One region of the Pseudoclavibacter sp. CFCC 13796 genome, then DNA from elsewhere that is predicted to be linked to it. Evidence: riboswitches for the same ligand, from Rfam matches in the RefSeq annotation. Region 1 holds a riboswitch; the other holds the start of a gene.
What was found. A riboswitch is a leader RNA that binds a small molecule or an ion and turns the genes downstream of it on or off. The one in region 1 is predicted to bind thiamine pyrophosphate.

Region 1 (8,024 bases):
CTCCATGCGAGTGGGAATTTTCGGAACGTGTCTGGTCGACACGCTCTATCCAGATGTGATCAGGGCGACGGCTCGTCTGATCACCAGACTCGGCCACGAGGCGGTGTTCCCCGAGGGACAGACCTGCTGCGGCCAGATGCACATCAACACGGGCTACCAGAAAGACTCTCTGCCGCTGGTGCAGAACTACGTCGACGTCTTCGGCGACTCGTCGATCGACGCCGTGGTGCTGCCGAGCGGCTCGTGCACAGGGTCGGTGCGACACCAGCATCCGATGATCGCCGGAAAGTTCGGCGACGAGGCGCTGAGCCGAGAGGTCTCGTCGGTCAATGACAAGACGTACGACCTCGCCGAGTTCATCGTCGACGTGCTCGGTCTCACCGACGTCGGAGCCTACTTTCCGCACACTGTGACCTACCATCCCACCTGCCACTCGCTGCGCATGATCCAGGTGGGCTCGCGCCCGTACCGACTGCTGCAGAACGTCGAGGGCCTTGAGCTGCGCGAGCTGCCCTTCGCAAAGGAGTGCTGCGGCTTCGGCGGCACCTTCGCCGTCAAGAACGCCGCGACCTCGACCGCGATGGTCGAAGACAAGGTCAAGCACATCGAAGAGACCGGCGCAGAGTACTGCGCCGCCGGGGACGCCTCGTGCCTGACGAACATCGGCGGAGCCATGTCGCGCCTGCAGCTGGGGACGAAGACGATCCACCTCGCGCAGATCCTGGCCTCGACGCATGCCGACGCCGATCGCTCGATCACGTTGCTCGGCGAGGAGGTGGCCGCATGACCACGTTCCTCGGCATGCCGGCGGTTCCGCCGGTCGCCCCGGCAGGGGTCGGCAACCTGCGCGGCACAGAGAAGTTCCAGCAGGCAGCGGTGCACGAGCTCGCCAATGAGCAGCTGCGCCGCAACCTGAACTTCGCCACGCACAAGATCCGCGACAAGCGTCAGCACGTCGTCGACGAGATGCCCGACTGGCAGCGTCTGCGTGAGGCCGGTTCGCGCATCAAGCGCGAGGTGCTCGCCAACCTGCCCGATCTGCTCGAGCAGCTGGAAGAGAAGGTGACCGAACACGGCGGCCAGGTGCACTGGGCTCGTGACGCCGCAGAGGCGAACGAGATCGTGCGCGGCATCGTCGCCGATCACGGCGCGAAGGAGGTGCTCAAGATCAAGTCGATGGCCACGCAGGAGATCGGCCTGAACGAGTACCTCGAAGAGCACGGCATTCATGCTCAAGAGACCGACCTGGCCGAACTCATCGTCCAGCTCGGGCACGACAAGCCCTCCCACATTCTGGTGCCGGCCATCCATCGCAACCGCAGCGAGGTGCGCGACATCTTTCTCAAAGAGATGCCGGGCGTCGACCCCGAGCTCGACGACAACCCCGCCCATCTGGCTGAGGCGAGCCGTCGCTTTCTGCGAGAGAAGTTCCTGACCTCGAAGATCGCGATCTCGGGTGCGAACTTCGGCATCGCCGAGACCGGCACGCTCTCGATCTTCGAGTCGGAGGGCAACGGGCGTATGAACCTGACCCTGCCCGACACACTGGTCACCGTCATGGGCATCGAGAAGCTGCTGCCTCGCTTCAACGACCTCGAGGTCTTCACCCAGCTGCTGCCGCGCTCGTCCACCGGCGAGCGCATGAATCCCTACACCTCACTGTGGACCGGCGTTACCCCTGGTGACGGCCCGCAGGAGTTCCACCTCGTGCTGCTCGACAACGGCCGCACCCACGCTCTCGCCGACGGCATGGGACGCGAGGCGCTCAAGTGCATTCGCTGCTCGGCATGCCTGAACGTCTGCCCGGTCTACGAACACGCCGGCGGACACGCCTACGGATCGACCTACCCGGGCCCGATCGGAGCCATTCTCTCGCCGCTGCTGACGGGCATGGAGGACTCACACGACCCCAACAGCTCGCTGCCTTACGCGTCGAGCCTGTGCGGGGCCTGCTACGAGGTCTGCCCGGTCAAGATCGACATCCCGTCGATCCTCGTCGAACTGCGCGACCAGAAGGTCAACACCGTCGGCTCCGGGCTCGAGAAGCCGATGCTCAAGACCGTGGCGTCGGCCATGAGCTCCGGCAAACGCTGGCATGCGGCGCAGAAGGCGGCCAGCATCGGCGGCCGCATCGTGGCTGGCCCTGACAAGAAGATCACCAAGCTGCCCGGGCTCTTGGGCGGCTGGACGGACGCCCGCGACTTTCCGGCGCCGGCGAAGCACTCGGCTCGCGAGTGGTTCAAGACCGCGGATGCCAAACGTGAGCTGGCGGCCGAGCAGGCGCGTTCCAGCGCCGTGCAGGCCGATCTGACGCAGCGCCCGGGCAACCAGGACGCCCAGCGAGACGCCGATTGGGAGCGCAGGCCCATGCCCGCAGGCTTCGGGGGCCCCGCGGCGCCGTTTGAGCAGTCCGAAGAACGAAGCAGCACGCAGGGGAGCACAAAGTGAACACCGCACGCGAAGACATCCTGGATCGCATTAAAGACGCGCTGCGGATCGCGCCGCCGGTGGTCGAGCCCGTGGTGCGCGACTATGACGCCGAGATCGAGCTGCCCGACGCTGAACGCATCGATCTGCTGATCGATCGGCTCGAAGACTACAAGGCCGAGGTGCGGCGCGCCACGCCGAGCACCATCGGGGCAGAGGTCGCCTCGGCCCTCGCCTCCGTGCAGGCGAGCCGCGTCGGCATCCCGCCGGCACTGGATCGCAGCTGGCTGGGAGACTACGCGGGCGAGGTGCAGGTCGACGACGCGTCGATCCCTGCCGCATCGCTCGACAGCCTCGATGCCATCGTCACCGGAGCGGCCGTGGCCTGCTCGATCAGCGGCACGATCTTTCTCGACGGCAGCGGCACCCAGGGCCGCCGCGCCCTGACGCTGGTGCCCGATGTGCACGTGTGTGTGGTGCAGGATGCAGAGATCGTCGTCGACATGCCGGCGGCGATTCGGCGGCTGGTGCCGGAACGGCCGATCACGATGATCGCCGGGCCCTCTGCGACCTCGGACATCGAGCTGCAGCGCGTCGAAGGCGTGCACGGCCCGCGCACCCTGATCGTGGTGATCGTCTCGGCCGAGTGACTCGCCCAGACTGAGCAAACCCAGACCCCGGTCGGCCGTGTGCCGACCGGGGTCTGCTACGCTTTCGACGAAGACACGGGGTGCTCCGAGATCTGGAGCTGAGATGAGACCCGCTGAACCTGATCTCGTTCACACGAGCGGAGGGATGTCACACGATGGAATCGACGCGCGTCGAATCCGACACCGCAGTCGTCGTCAGCGACGTGGCCTACACGCCTGAGGGCGCAGCGGCGCCGGTGCTCGAAGAACTGCGCCTGAGCATCCAGACCGGCGAGCACGTCGCCGTGATCGGTCGTTCCGGCTGCGGCAAGACCACCGCCCTCTCGGTGATCGCCGGGCTGCTCACACCAGACGCAGGCACGGTCCGGGTGCTCGATCACTCCGATCCGGCCGAACGAGTGCGCAGCTGTGCGCTCATGCCTCAGGGCGACTCCCTGCTGCCGTGGCTCTCCCTGGTCGACAACGTCGCGATGCCGCTGCGCAATCGCGGCGTCTCCAGGTCAGCCGCACGCGAGCAGGTGCGTCCACTGGTCGAGCAGTGGGGGCTCGGCTCGGTCGCGCACCGCCGCCCGCATGAGCTGAGCGGCGGCATGCGACAGCGTGCTGCTCTGCTGCGCGCCCTCGCCGCCGACAAACCCGTCCTGCTCGCCGATGAGCCCCTGGGAGCCCTCGACGCGATCACCCGTGCCGACGGTCAGACCTGGCTGCGCGAGCGGCTGCGCGATCGACAGACCACGCTCGTGCTGGTCACCCACGACGTCGACGAAGCCCTGCTGCTGGCTGATCGGGTGCTCGTGCTGGCCGGACGGCCTGCGCGCGTGACCGCTGAGAGTCGCGGCTGGTTCGGCGATCCTCGCTCGCGCACCGAGCTGCTCGCAGACGTCGATCTGGCCGCTGCGCGCACCGGTCTGCTGACCGCGCTGTCCGCAGAGGGGGCGATGCGGCGATGAACACGCGCAACGCACAGAGCCGCCTGCACCGGGTGCTGCCGCCGGCCACTGCGGTCGTGATCGTGCTGGCCGTGTGGTGGGGGGCCACCACGTGGCTCGGAGTGCCGAAATACCTCGTTCCGGCCCCGCAGGACGTCATCGTGGCACTCGGCCGCTACTGGGGCACGCTGTGGTCGGCCACTCTCGTGACCGGCAGTGAGACTGTGCTCGGCCTGCTGGTCGGCGTTCTCGCCGCCGGCGTCATCTCGGTCACGGTCTTCGCGGTGAAGCCGCTGCGCAGCGCTCTCGAACCCCTGCTGATCGGCACGCAGACAGTGCCGGTCATGGTCTTCGCCCCGATTCTCACGATCGCGCTCGGCTACGGCATCGCGTCGAAGGTGGTGATCGTCGCGCTGCTCTGCTTCTTTCCGGTGACTGTCAGCCTGCTGTCGGGCCTGCAGAGCGTCGACCCGCGACTGATCGACACGATGCGCACGCTGTGGGCAAGCCCGAGCGCGCTTTTCTGGCGCGTGCGGATGCCATTCGCACTGCCGCAGGGCTTCGCCGGGCTGCGCATCTCGGTGACCTTCGCTCCCGTGGCCGCAGTCTTCGGCGAGTACGCCGGATCGAGCAATGGTCTGGGCTATCACCTGATCCAGGCGATTCCCAGACTGCGCACCGACTTCGTCTTCGCCGAGGTCGTGCTGCTCACCGCCATGACGGCCGCCCTGTATCTGCTGACGCTGCTCGCCGAACGCCTGGTGTGCGGCTGGCAGCGTGACAGCCTGCGCTGAGCCCCGACCTCGGGCGACGTCGGCGATCACGCCGATCGATCGGCGCACCGACCCGGGCCGTCACACCCAGAATCCCGGTACCGATGCCACCTCCCAGAACCGATACCACTTCCACGAACCGATACCACAGAGAAGACGAAGGAGAGACAATGATCACCTCGCAGACCGCGTCCCAGAGGCGGGCGCATGCAGGCATCCGCCGATCGATGGGCATGGGGCTCGTCGCCGGAGCCGCCGCGTTCAGCCTGGCGCTGAGCGGATGCTCGAGCCAGCAGCAGGATTCGGCCGCCTCAGACGGCCTCGACCCGGTGAGCGTGCTGCTCGACTGGACGCCGAACCCCGACCACGTGTCGCTCTATACGGCGCAGCACACCGGAGCGTACGAGCAGGCCGGGGTCAAGGTGGACTTCACCACGCCGAGCGGCACCGCAGACGCCGCGAAGATGGTCAGCCTCGGTCAGACCGATCTGGCGATCTCGTACGAGCCCGACACCCTGATCGCCGAGGGGGAGGGGCTCGACGTCATCTCGGTGGGCGCGCTCGTTCCGACCAGCCTCAACTCGGTGATGACCTGGGAGGGCTCGGGAATCAACGGGCCGCAGGACCTCGCCGGCAAGAAGGTCGGCACGTCAGGGCTCGCCTCGCAGGAGACGACGATGAACTACATCGCCAAGAAGCACGGCGTCGACCCTTCGACGATCACCTACGTGAACCTGTCACAGGGGCTCAACCAGCCGCTCATCGATCATCAGGTCGATGCGACCATCGGCGCATACCCGAACATCGAGGGCGTCGAGCTCGCCGAGCACGGCAGCTTTCCGTCGTGGTCGAACACCGAGCTCGGGCTGCCCGACTACGACGAGCTCGTCGTGATCGCCCAACGTTCGCGTCTGCAGAGCGACTCGGCCTACGCCGAGCGCGTGCGCAAGTTCCTGGCCGGCACGGCGAAGGGCCAGGAGGCGGCAGAGGCGAGCACCGACACCGCGGTCGAGGCTCTGACCGGACCGACCGACGGCGCCTACGACCCCGATGTGCTGCGCCGGATGGTCGAGCGCACGGTGCCGCTGCTGAAGAACGACGGAGGCTTCGGTCACCAGCCGGAAGACGACTGGGCCGCGTACGCCGCCTGGATGCACGAGAACGGTCTGCTCGAGAACGAGTACGACGGCCGTCAGGGACTGACCAACGAGTACCTGCCCGGCAGGTGATCGAGGCTCGGCAGTGAGAACGGGCTGCGGAGACACCGAACGGTGAGTTCTGGCGTCTCCGCAGCCCTTCGTCTGTGCGGCGGCCTCAGCCGCGGGCTGCGTCGATGATCAGATGACGCCCTGTGCGATCATGGCATCGGCCACGAGCTGGAAGCCGTGGATGTTCGCGCCGCGCACGTAGTCGCCCGGGTGACCGTACTCTTCGGCGGTGCGACGCACCGAGCGGTGCAGCCGGGTCATGATCTGCTCGAGACGCTCCTCGGTGTATTCGAACGTCCACGAGTCGCGCGAGGCGTTCTGCTGCATCTCGAGTGCCGAGGTGGCGACGCCGCCGGCGTTGGCCGCCTTGCCCGGGCCGAAGAGCACACCGGTCTTCTGGAACGTGCGCACCGCGTCTGGAGTGCAGGGCATGTTCGCGCCCTCGGCGACAGCCCGGACGCCGTTGCGCACCAGGGTCTCGGCATTCTCGGCGTTCAGCTCGTTCTGAGTGGCGCAGGGCAGAGCCACGTCGATGCCGTCGACATCGGCGATGTCCCACACCGAACCGCTGTCTCGGTACTCGGCGCGGCCGCCGCGGCGCTCGACATAGTCGCGCACGCGACCGCGCTCGACCTCTTTGATCTCGCGCAGCAGCTCGAAGTCGATGCCGTCGGGGTCGTGGACTGCTCCCTGGGAGTCGGAGGCGCCGATGACCGTGCCGCCGAGCTGCTGAACCTTCTGGATGGCGTAGAGCGCGACGTTGCCTGATCCTGAGACGATGACTTTTGCGCCGTCGAAGCCCTGCTGGCGAGTCTCGAGCATCTCACGGGCGAAGATGACGGCACCGTAACCGGTCGCCTCGGTGCGGGCACGCGAGCCGCCCCAGCCGATGCCCTTGCCGGTGATGACACCAGACTCGAACTTGTTGCGCAGACGCTTGTACTGCCCGAAGAGGTAGCCGATCTCACGGGCGCCGACACCGATGTCGCCGGCTGGCACGTCGACGTACTCGCCGATGTGGCGCTGCAGCTCGGTCATGAACGACTGGCAGAAGCGCATGACCTCACGGTCGCTCTTGCCCTTCGGATCGAAGTCGGAACCGCCTTTGCCGCCGCCGATCGGCAGACCGGTGAGCGCGTTCTTGAAGATCTGCTCGAAGCCGAGGAACTTCACCGTGCCGAGCAGCACGCTGGGATGAAAGCGTAGACCGCCCTTGTACGGGCCGAGGGCGCTGTTGAACTGCACACGGAATCCGCGATTGATGTGCACGTGATTGCGATCGTCCGTCCAGGGAACACGGAAGATGATCTGGCGCTCGGGCTCGCAGACGCGTTCGAGGATCGCCGATTCGGCGTATTCCGGGTGACGTTCGAGCACCGGCTCCAGCGACTCGAACACCTCGTGTACCGCCTGGTGGAACTCTCGTTCGCCAGGATTCCGAGTGAGCACGGTCTGGTACACCGAATCGATGAACTCAGCTGCTTTGGACATTCATGAACCTCTCTGCACGGCTGCTCGGGGGCCCGTTCGAAGTGCCCACCGGGGCACACACGGCGGCGTGCGCACCTCGCTCAGTCTACAAAAGACGATGCGGGCCAGACCATGGCGACGCCATCATCCGACCCGCATCCTGATGCGAACCTACTCTGTCGATCAGTAGATCGCGTCGATCTTCGCCTTGTCGCGAACCGCTCCCTTGTCAGCTGACGTCGCCAATGCGCCGTAGACCTTGAGCGCGGTCGAGATCTCACGCTTGCGATCTTTCGGGTGGTATCCGTTGCCCTCTTCGAGGGCGGCGCGGCGCTCGGCGAGCACCTCGTCAGAGACGTTCAGTTCGATCCTGCGATTCGGGATGTCGATGGTGATCGTGTCTCCGCTCTCGACGAGCGAGATCAGGCCGCCGGATGCCGCCTCGGGGGAGACATGGCCGATCGAAAGCCCCGAGGTGCCGCCGGAGAAGCGGCCGTCGGTGATCAGCGCGCACTTCTTGCCCAGGCCACGACCCTTCAGGAACGACGTCGGGTACAGCATCTCCTG
Region 2 (8,024 bases), on a different contig from region 1:
CCACCGTCGTCGCCGTGGTCGGCGTCGTTCGCGCCGACAGGCTGCGGCTCGACGAGCACGTCGGCGTTGGTCAGATCCGAGCCCAGCGTGTTCCGCAGCGTCTGCTGAAAGGAGGCGTTGAGCATGAGCGTCGCCGCGACGAACGCGACGGCGAGCACCACCGCAATGGCGACGGCGACAAGGCGCGACCAGTGTGCGCGCAGAGTGGAGAGAGTCGTGCGCAGCATCTCACGCCCCCAGCCGGCTGAGCGCCTGCATGATCTGGTCGGTGTCGGCGCCGCGCAGGTCGTCGGCGATGCGCCCGTCGACGATCACCAGCACACGGTCTGCGTACGAAGCGGCGACCGGGTCGTGGGTCACCATGATGATGGTCTGACTCATCTCACGGGTGCTGCGGCGCAGCAGCGTGAGCACCTCGGCACCCGACGTCGAGTCGAGGTTGCCGGTCGGCTCGTCGGCGAAGATCACATCGGGGCGAGTGAGCAGGGCGCGGGCGATCGCCACGCGCTGCTGCTGACCGCCGCTGAGTTCGCTCGGGCGGTGCTTCAGCCGCTTCTGCAGACCGAGGCGGTGCACGACCTCGGCGAACCACTCCTGATCGACGCGCTGTCGGGCGAGACGAGCGGGCAACGTGATGTTCTGCTCGGTGGTCAGCGTGGGCACGAGGTTGAACGACTGAAAGACGAAGCCCACCTGGTCGCGGCGCAGTTGGGTGAGCTGGCGGTCGTGCAGGCCGGTCACCTCGGTGCCGCCGATCCATGCCTGTCCCGAGGTCGCGGTGTCGAGACCGGCGAGCACGTGCATCAGCGATGACTTGCCCGAGCCCGACGGGCCCATGATGGCGGTGAACTCGCCACGACCGAAACGCACGTCGACGTGGTCGATGGCGGTGACCTGGGTGTCGCCGCGGCCGTAGACCTTGAACAGGTCGACGGCGCGCACGGCGGTCTCGACGCTGTCTGCTGTGCGCGCTGAGATGGTGCGAACCGGGATGGTCGGGTCTGAATCCGGGGTCATGACGCTCCTCTGTGGTGTTCGGCCGAGCGAGCCTGCTGCGACCTGATACCCACAGCATCGTCGAGCACATCGGCGTGCGCGTCATGCCGAAGGAGGATTCTCGAGAGCTCATCCTGCAGGAGGAGATTCCCTGCTCGGGGTGTGCCTGTCTGCGCTCAGCAGATCGTCGCCATCAGCCGAACTCAGGCGCGGGCGCCGCGATGCCCGCGTGGAAGGCCTGTACGACGGCCTGCACGCGATCCCGCGCATCGAGCTTCATCAGCACGTGGCCCACGTGCGTCTTCACCGTGGTCTCGGACAGATGCAGTCGGGCGGCGATCTCGGCGTTCGACAGCGCTTCGCTCATCAGCACCAGAACCTCGCGTTCTCGTGGTGTGAGCGTCGCGATCGCGGCGCGGGCGGATGCGGTGCTCGGGAGGTCTGCGGGCGCGGGGGAGCGGGGCGGGCGGGCTCCGGCATCCGCCGCTGCTCTGGTCTGCAGCATCGGCACGACGTGCGCCAGCAGGCGACGCGTCATCGACGGCGAGATCACGGCATCGCCGCGGCACACGGTGCGAATGGCTGCAAGCAGCTCTTCGGGGCGGGCGTCTTTGAGCAGAAAGCCGCTGGCTCCCGCCTCGATCGCCCGCAGCACGTATTCGTCGAGGTCGAAGGTGGTGAGCACGATCACCCGCGTCTCGGGGTGGTCGGCGAGCACTCGGGCCGTCGCAGCGATGCCGTCCATGATCGGCATGCGCACGTCCATCAGCACGACGTCGGCGGGGTGCGCTCGCAGCTTTTCGACGGCATCCCGCCCGTTGTCTGCCTGCACGGTGACCGTGAGATCTGGCTGGGAGTCGACCAGCATGCCCAGCCCGCCGCGCACGAGCGCCTGGTCGTCGACGATCGCGACGTCGATGTGCGAAGCGTCGTTTCGCGACGTTTCTGCCGGGCCGGTCTGTGCGCGATCGAAGGCGGGCGTGGTCATGAGGCTCCGTTCTCGTAGGGCAGCGTCGCGTGCACGCTGAAGCCGCCGCCGGCGCGCGGGCCCGCCTGCACACTTCCGTCATAGAGGGCGAGGCGTTCGCGCATGCCGCGCAGGCCGTTGCCTGCTCCGTCGTCGCTGCTCAGGGCGCCACGACCGTCGTCGTCGATCTGCAGCTGCAGCATCTGTTCGCCCCAGCGCAGAGTCACGGTCGCCTGCGGTTCGGGGCCCGCGTGCTTAAGGATGTTGGTGAGGGCCTCCTGCACCACCCGGTAGGCCACGAGCTGGGCACCGGCGGTGAGACGGGCGGCGCGGGTGGCGTCGCCGCTGACGGTGAGCTTCGCGCGGGTTCCTGACAGCTGCACGGTGTCGACGAGGTCGGGGATGTCGGCGATGGTGGGCATCGGCCGTGTCTCGGCGCCGGAGTCGTCGTGCAGCACTCCCAAGAGGCGTCGCATCTCGTGCAGCGACGAACGGCCGGTCTCGGCGATGGTCTCGAGGGTGCGCCGGGCGACCTCGGGGTCGTTCTGCGACGCGTAGCGGGCGCCGTCGGCCTGGGTGATCATCACCGAGAGTGAGTGAGCGACGACGTCGTGCATCTCGCGGGCGATGCGGGCGCGTTCGTCTGCTGCGGCGAGGTCGCGTTCCTGCTGCTGCTGAATCTCGAGACGTTCGGCGTGCTCGCGCAGTTCACGCTGCTGACTGATGCGGTTGCGGGTGATCGCACCGAGCAGCCAGGCCGCGGTGACCGATGCGGCGATGAAGCCGAAGAAGATGGTGACGGCCAGGACGATCTGGAACAGCGGCTGTGCAGGTTCCTGAATCCCCTCTGCGGAGTCGGTCGATGTCAGCACCGGCATCGCGCGGTACCGCACGATGAGGGCGGCGGCACCGGCGATCGCCAGCCAGAACCCGCTGATCGAAGCCCATCGTGGGGCGTAGGCGGCCAGCGCATAGACCATCATGAGCACGAGTGCGTCGGCGGGCACCACCTGCACGCCGAGTGCGACCTGCACCACGCAGACTGAGGCCATCGCGATCGCAGCCGGCACGGTACGGGTGCGCCGCCAGATCAGCGGCAGCGTGACGAGCACTGAGATGAGAAAGCCTGTCCAGGTGTCGTTCTGCCAGTTCGTGTGGTCGAAGGTGCTGCCAATGCCCACCAGGGCGAAGGGCAGAACCAGAATCGCAGAGAGTGCGGCGACCAACAGTGTGTCGACCAGCTGCACATGGCTCGCGAACCAGTGCAGCACGCGACCGACCATTCCTCGGCGCGGGCGATGGGTGAACGCCGTCGTCGCTGTCAGCGGTGCTGCTATGGGTGCTGCTGCCATCGGTAGTGCTGCGCGTGCTGCTGCTGGTGTGCTTGCTGACGGTGCGCCTGCTGGGGCTGTCCGTGCTGTCGCCTCTGAAGTCACTGCTGAAGCATCCTCGGCGGGCACTGGAATCCGGACGGCCGGAGTCGGCTCGGATTCAGAGTTCGAGGTCGTCGGTCTGCTCACATCCTCAACTGTAGGGTGCGGCTCCATGCACCGGGTCATCCCACAGGAGGAGGTTTCGCTCAGCGCCGCCGCCGCCCGCCCTCGCCACCCCGCCTCTGCCACTCTTCCAGTCTCCGCCCTGGCGCTGCCTCGTCTTCCGCTGCCGGTCTTCCACGGCAAACCCAGCCATCCCCGCATCCAGACATGGGAAATGCACGCCTGAGACATCGATCCATGCCAAGTTCCATGTCTGGATGCCACAGGCCGACATTTGCCATGTCTCGATGCGGAAAGAAAAGGGGAAAGAGGTGGACGAGTCAGCCCCGAACCGGCGCAGGGTGGACGCAGACGCACATTGGTGCTACTGTTATCTCTTGTGCCGCGGGGTGGAGCAGTTCGGTAGCTCGCCGGGCTCATAACCCGGAGGTCGTTGGTTCAAATCCAGCCCCCGCAACAGATGCGCCGACGCGGTGCGCAGAAGGTCGGAAACCCAATTGGGTTTCCGACCTTCTGCATTTCTCGGCCGGGGCCCGACCTGCCAACACTCACAAGGTCTGGCCGGCCAGCGCTCACCGGCTGGTACTCACCAGTCTGTGTCGCATGTGCCAGAGCCCACCAGACTGCAGATCACCGCAGCTCGTACGACTGATCGAAGAAGTCGAGCTGCAGTATGCAGCCCAGGCTCTGCCGCTGAAAAACTCACCGGTCATGGCCCGTATAAAGGCATCAGAGTCATGGCTATGGGATGCCGCTCACGGGCGCAGGGTGACCTCAGCGGCAGCCGGTCCGCCGCAACGCTCGTTCCCGCCGGTCAGTCGCCAGTCTGGCGAGACCAGCCTCTCCTCGAGCACAGATCCATCGCTGCCGATGAGCTGGACAAGCAGGGGTTCCTCGGGATAACTCAGTGTCGCAGTCCAGACGGCTACCTCGTCTGAGGATTTCTCGGCGCTGACGATGTTCGGATCGACGTCGAGTGTTGCGTCATCCGGGCAATTGCCTCCACCGCAGACCCGCACCTTCTGCACTGCCCCGGCTTCGTCCTCGACATGAACGGTCAGTGTTTGCATATATCCGACGGCCGAGCATGCGGTGCCGCATCCAGTGAGGCTGAGCGACGCACAGACGGTCACGCCCAAAGTCGAGATCCATGCACCCGGACGTCGAAAGACCATGCTCTGAGTCTATGCTGACAGCACTCACCTCCGAGTTCTGACTCCCGAGGACGATGAGGTTAACCCGTCCCCTGAGATTCGACATTGCGGCAAACTCAGGATCTCAAAGAGTGCGAGACAGGGCCGCAGAACGATTACATACGCTGATTCGCCCCAGAAGCTCGCTCCGTTCTGACTCAGCGGGAGTACTCGCTCACCGGCTGGTACTCACCAGCCCTTGTCGTATGCGCCAGAGTCCACCAGTCGGCAGGTCACCGCAGCTCGTACGACTGATCGAAGAAGTCGAGCTCGAGCTGCACCGTGCGTCCGAAGAATTCCCGAGCCTCGGAGGCATGGGCCGGGCCGACACGATCGAGTTCGCTGCGCAGAAACTCGACCAGCTGTCTGAACGGCGGGTTGTCGTGCAGCGTGATCCACTCTGCATGCACGAAGCTTGCGGGTGCCTGCTCGGGTGCCCGCATCGCCCAGCTTAGATACGACCACTCCGACACCATCAGCACCGAGAGAATGATGGTGTAGTTCCGGGTGTCCGCGGCATCGCGAAAGACCCGTTTGAATCCGGCAGTGGCCGCAGTGTCAGGAATCTTCGCGTGGTCGGCCTCGCTCACCCCGAACTTTGCGAAGCAGCGCAGAAAGTACGTGCTCTCGTCGCCCGCCACGTCGCCGGCGAACGCGGCGAGCCGCAGCCGCGCATCCAACGTGTCGGCGCTGGCCACAGCCGCCCCGATCAGAGCCAGAAAGCCGTCGAGAAAGCGGTGATCCTGAATCAGATACCGGCACATCACCGAGTCGTCGATCGAACCGTCGAACAGCTCCGAGACGAAGCGGTGCCCGACGACCGCCTGCCAGTTGGCCGCGTTGTCGTCGCGCAGCGAGTCGGTGAAGCGTTCTCCGGCGGATGCTCCGCTCGCGCGGGCAGCAGACGTCTCGTTGTGATCGTGCGTGGTGGTTGCGTGCATGAATGACTCCCATTCTTCCTTCGCCGGCATGACCCGGACAGGTTCGACGGTCGCAGGCGTCAGCAGCCCGATCTCAGCCCCGTGACCGGGGCACCCGTGTGGTACTGAAGAGCGTAGCAGCAGGCGCAGGGCGGCTCGATTACGCTGGCAGCACGTCCCGAGAGAAAGACCGCACATGGCAGACACAGACCACACCGACGGGTTCAGCGCGAGCGAGCGCGCGGCGATGCGCCAGCGCGCCGAAGAGCTGCGCTCGATCAGCGGCGTCAAAGGCGCGGCGAAGCGGGCGCGCGAATACGAGGCGTGCCTCGCGGCGATCGACGCGCTCGACGGCCTCGACGCGGTGATCGCGCAGCGTCTGCACGTGATCGTGGCCGACGAGGCTCCGCATCTCGAGGCCAAGACCTGGTACGGGTTCCCGTCGTACGCCAGTGACGGCAAAGTCATCGTGTTCCTGCAGCCGTCGTCCAAGTTCGACACTCGGTATGCGACGCTCGGCTTCAGCGAAGACGCGCAGCTCGACGACGGTGCGATCTGGCCGACCTCGTTCGCCCTCGCGGCCTGGAACGATGCGGTGGAAACTCAGGTGCGTGAGCTGGTGCGTCGCGCCGCGGGAGCATCTGAGTAGACTGTCCGCGTGAACTACCGAGAGCTGTATGCACAGCGCGAGGAGGTCGTCGGCGAAGCACTCGCCGACGACGATTAGCGCGAATGCTCCCACCGTGCCTGACATCCGGCCAGGCGCGGCGGTCGAGCGACCCTGATCACTCACTCACCATTTCTCCCGGCGAAGCGGCGTCTCTGCGATGCCGCGCGCCGTGAAAGGCATACTCATGCAGACTCTCACCGAATCCTTCATCCGCTCTTCGTTCGTCAACGCCTCACGGCGAGAGACGAAAGAGCTCACATTTCGCGACGACTTCGCCGCACTCACGGACGAAGACTGGCAGCAGCTCGACTATCTGGGCTGGCGCGACCCGAAGTATGCGCGACGCGCCTATGTCGTGCTGCCACGACTCGACGGCGACCCGGTCGGCGTGCTGCTGACGCGTGCCGCGGCTGCCCCTCGCACACCGACCATGTGCCATTGGTGTCGTGACGTGCGGCTGCCGAACCCGGTCATGCTCTGGAGCGCGAAGCGCGCCGGGGCCGCGGGGCGCCGTGGCGACACCGTCGGCACCTTGATCTGCGACGACTTTCAGTGCTCGCACAACGTGCGCAACGACCCGCCGGCGTTCTACAAGGGATACGACGTGCTCGCCGCGCGTCAGCAGCGCATCGACGACCTGCGCACACGGGTCGCCGGCTTCGCCGAGTCTCTGCTCGGCGCCGCCTGAGTTTAGCCCAGCGTGGTGACGAACGGAGTGTCTCCCGGGTCTTCATCTCGGGAGGCACTCGCCGCGTCGCCGCGCTGACCGCCTGCGCTCGTCTGCCCCTGGGCCTTGTGCAGCGTGGCGCCGACGACGGGTCCGATGATCACGGAGAGCAGGCCGCCGCCGATCAGTGCGGCTGCCAGACCGCTGCCGATGATCTGCTGCGAGACGGCCAGTGTGGATGCTGCGACGATAATCGGCAGTGCGGTGCCGGTGTACGCAGCCAGTGCAAACCGTGACCGGGCCGAGGAGTCTCGTGCCGCGGTGAGCATTCCGGGCAGGCCGCGCACGACGAACAGCGCGAGCGCCGAACTCACGGTGATGAGCAGAAGAATCGGTGATGCGAACAGCGCCTGCAGATCGAAGCCGAGGCCGGCGTTGATGAAGAAGATTGGCACGAGCAGCCCGAAGCCGATGCCCTGCAGTTTCGATTCGACGAATGCGGCATCCTCGTGCGGGGCGTCCGAGAGCAGCACGCGCAGCACCATGCCCGCAGTGAACGCGCCCAGCAGGGTGTCGATGCCCAACAGCAGATCGAGGGCTATCAGGACGCCCATGATCATGATCACGAGGCGCAGCGCGAACTGGCTGCTGGTGTGCTGAGTCTCGCGGATGAACCGGTGCAGTCGGGCATGCGGAATGCGATTCGCCAGCCACAGCAGAAACACGGCGATCACGGCGAAGACGACGAGCACGAGCAGGGACGTGCTCAGCGTGCGCCCCGAGAGCAGCAGCGACATCATGATCAGCGGCAGAAACTCTCCGACCGCACCGTTGGCCACGACCGACGTCGCGAAGGGTGACCCCAGATCTCCGGCGTCCTTCAGAATGGGCAGCAGCATGCCCACGGCGGTCGACGACAGCGCGATCGCGACGACCGGGGCGACGGAGGCTCCGGCCGCCACCGAGCCGAGGGCGAAGAGCACGGCGAAAGAGATCACCCAGGCACCTGCCGCTCGTCGCAGCGGTCGGCCGGTGATCGCGCGCACGTCGATCTCGGTGCCGGCGAGCAGAAAGAGAAAGGCGCCGCCGAGCTCGGAGAGCACCGAGATCATCTC

Region 2: another riboswitch for thiamine pyrophosphate. It lies ahead of F8O07_RS10070 (TenA family protein); the one in region 1 lies ahead of F8O07_RS06115 (ABC transporter ATP-binding protein).

Annotation. Positions count from the first base shown of each region.
Region 1 covers NZ_WBKD01000001.1:1,380,719-1,388,742, forward strand. The annotation lists gene F8O07_RS06100 ((Fe-S)-binding protein) at 5-787, shown strand; gene F8O07_RS06105 (LutB/LldF family L-lactate oxidation iron-sulfur protein) at 784-2,448, shown strand; gene F8O07_RS06110 (LutC/YkgG family protein) at 2,445-3,077, shown strand; TPP riboswitch at 3,144-3,240, shown strand; gene F8O07_RS06115 (ABC transporter ATP-binding protein) at 3,233-4,027, shown strand; gene F8O07_RS06120 (ABC transporter permease) at 4,024-4,800, shown strand; gene F8O07_RS06125 (ABC transporter substrate-binding protein) at 4,950-6,008, shown strand; gene gdhA (NADP-specific glutamate dehydrogenase) at 6,117-7,478, opposite strand; gene ilvD (dihydroxy-acid dehydratase) at 7,641-8,024, opposite strand, start outside.
Region 2 covers NZ_WBKD01000002.1:239,413-247,436, reverse strand. The annotation lists gene F8O07_RS10100 (ABC transporter permease) at 1-227, opposite strand, end outside; gene F8O07_RS10095 (ABC transporter ATP-binding protein) at 229-1,017, opposite strand; gene F8O07_RS10090 (response regulator) at 1,190-1,984, opposite strand; gene F8O07_RS10085 (sensor histidine kinase) at 1,981-3,315, opposite strand; tRNA gene F8O07_RS10080 (tRNA-Met) at 3,843-3,916, shown strand; gene F8O07_RS10075 (hypothetical protein) at 4,215-4,592, opposite strand; gene F8O07_RS10070 (TenA family protein) at 4,886-5,593, opposite strand; TPP riboswitch at 5,590-5,701, opposite strand; gene F8O07_RS10065 (hypothetical protein) at 5,769-6,221, shown strand; gene F8O07_RS10060 (FBP domain-containing protein) at 6,427-6,930, shown strand; gene F8O07_RS10055 (cation:proton antiporter) at 6,933-8,024, opposite strand, start outside.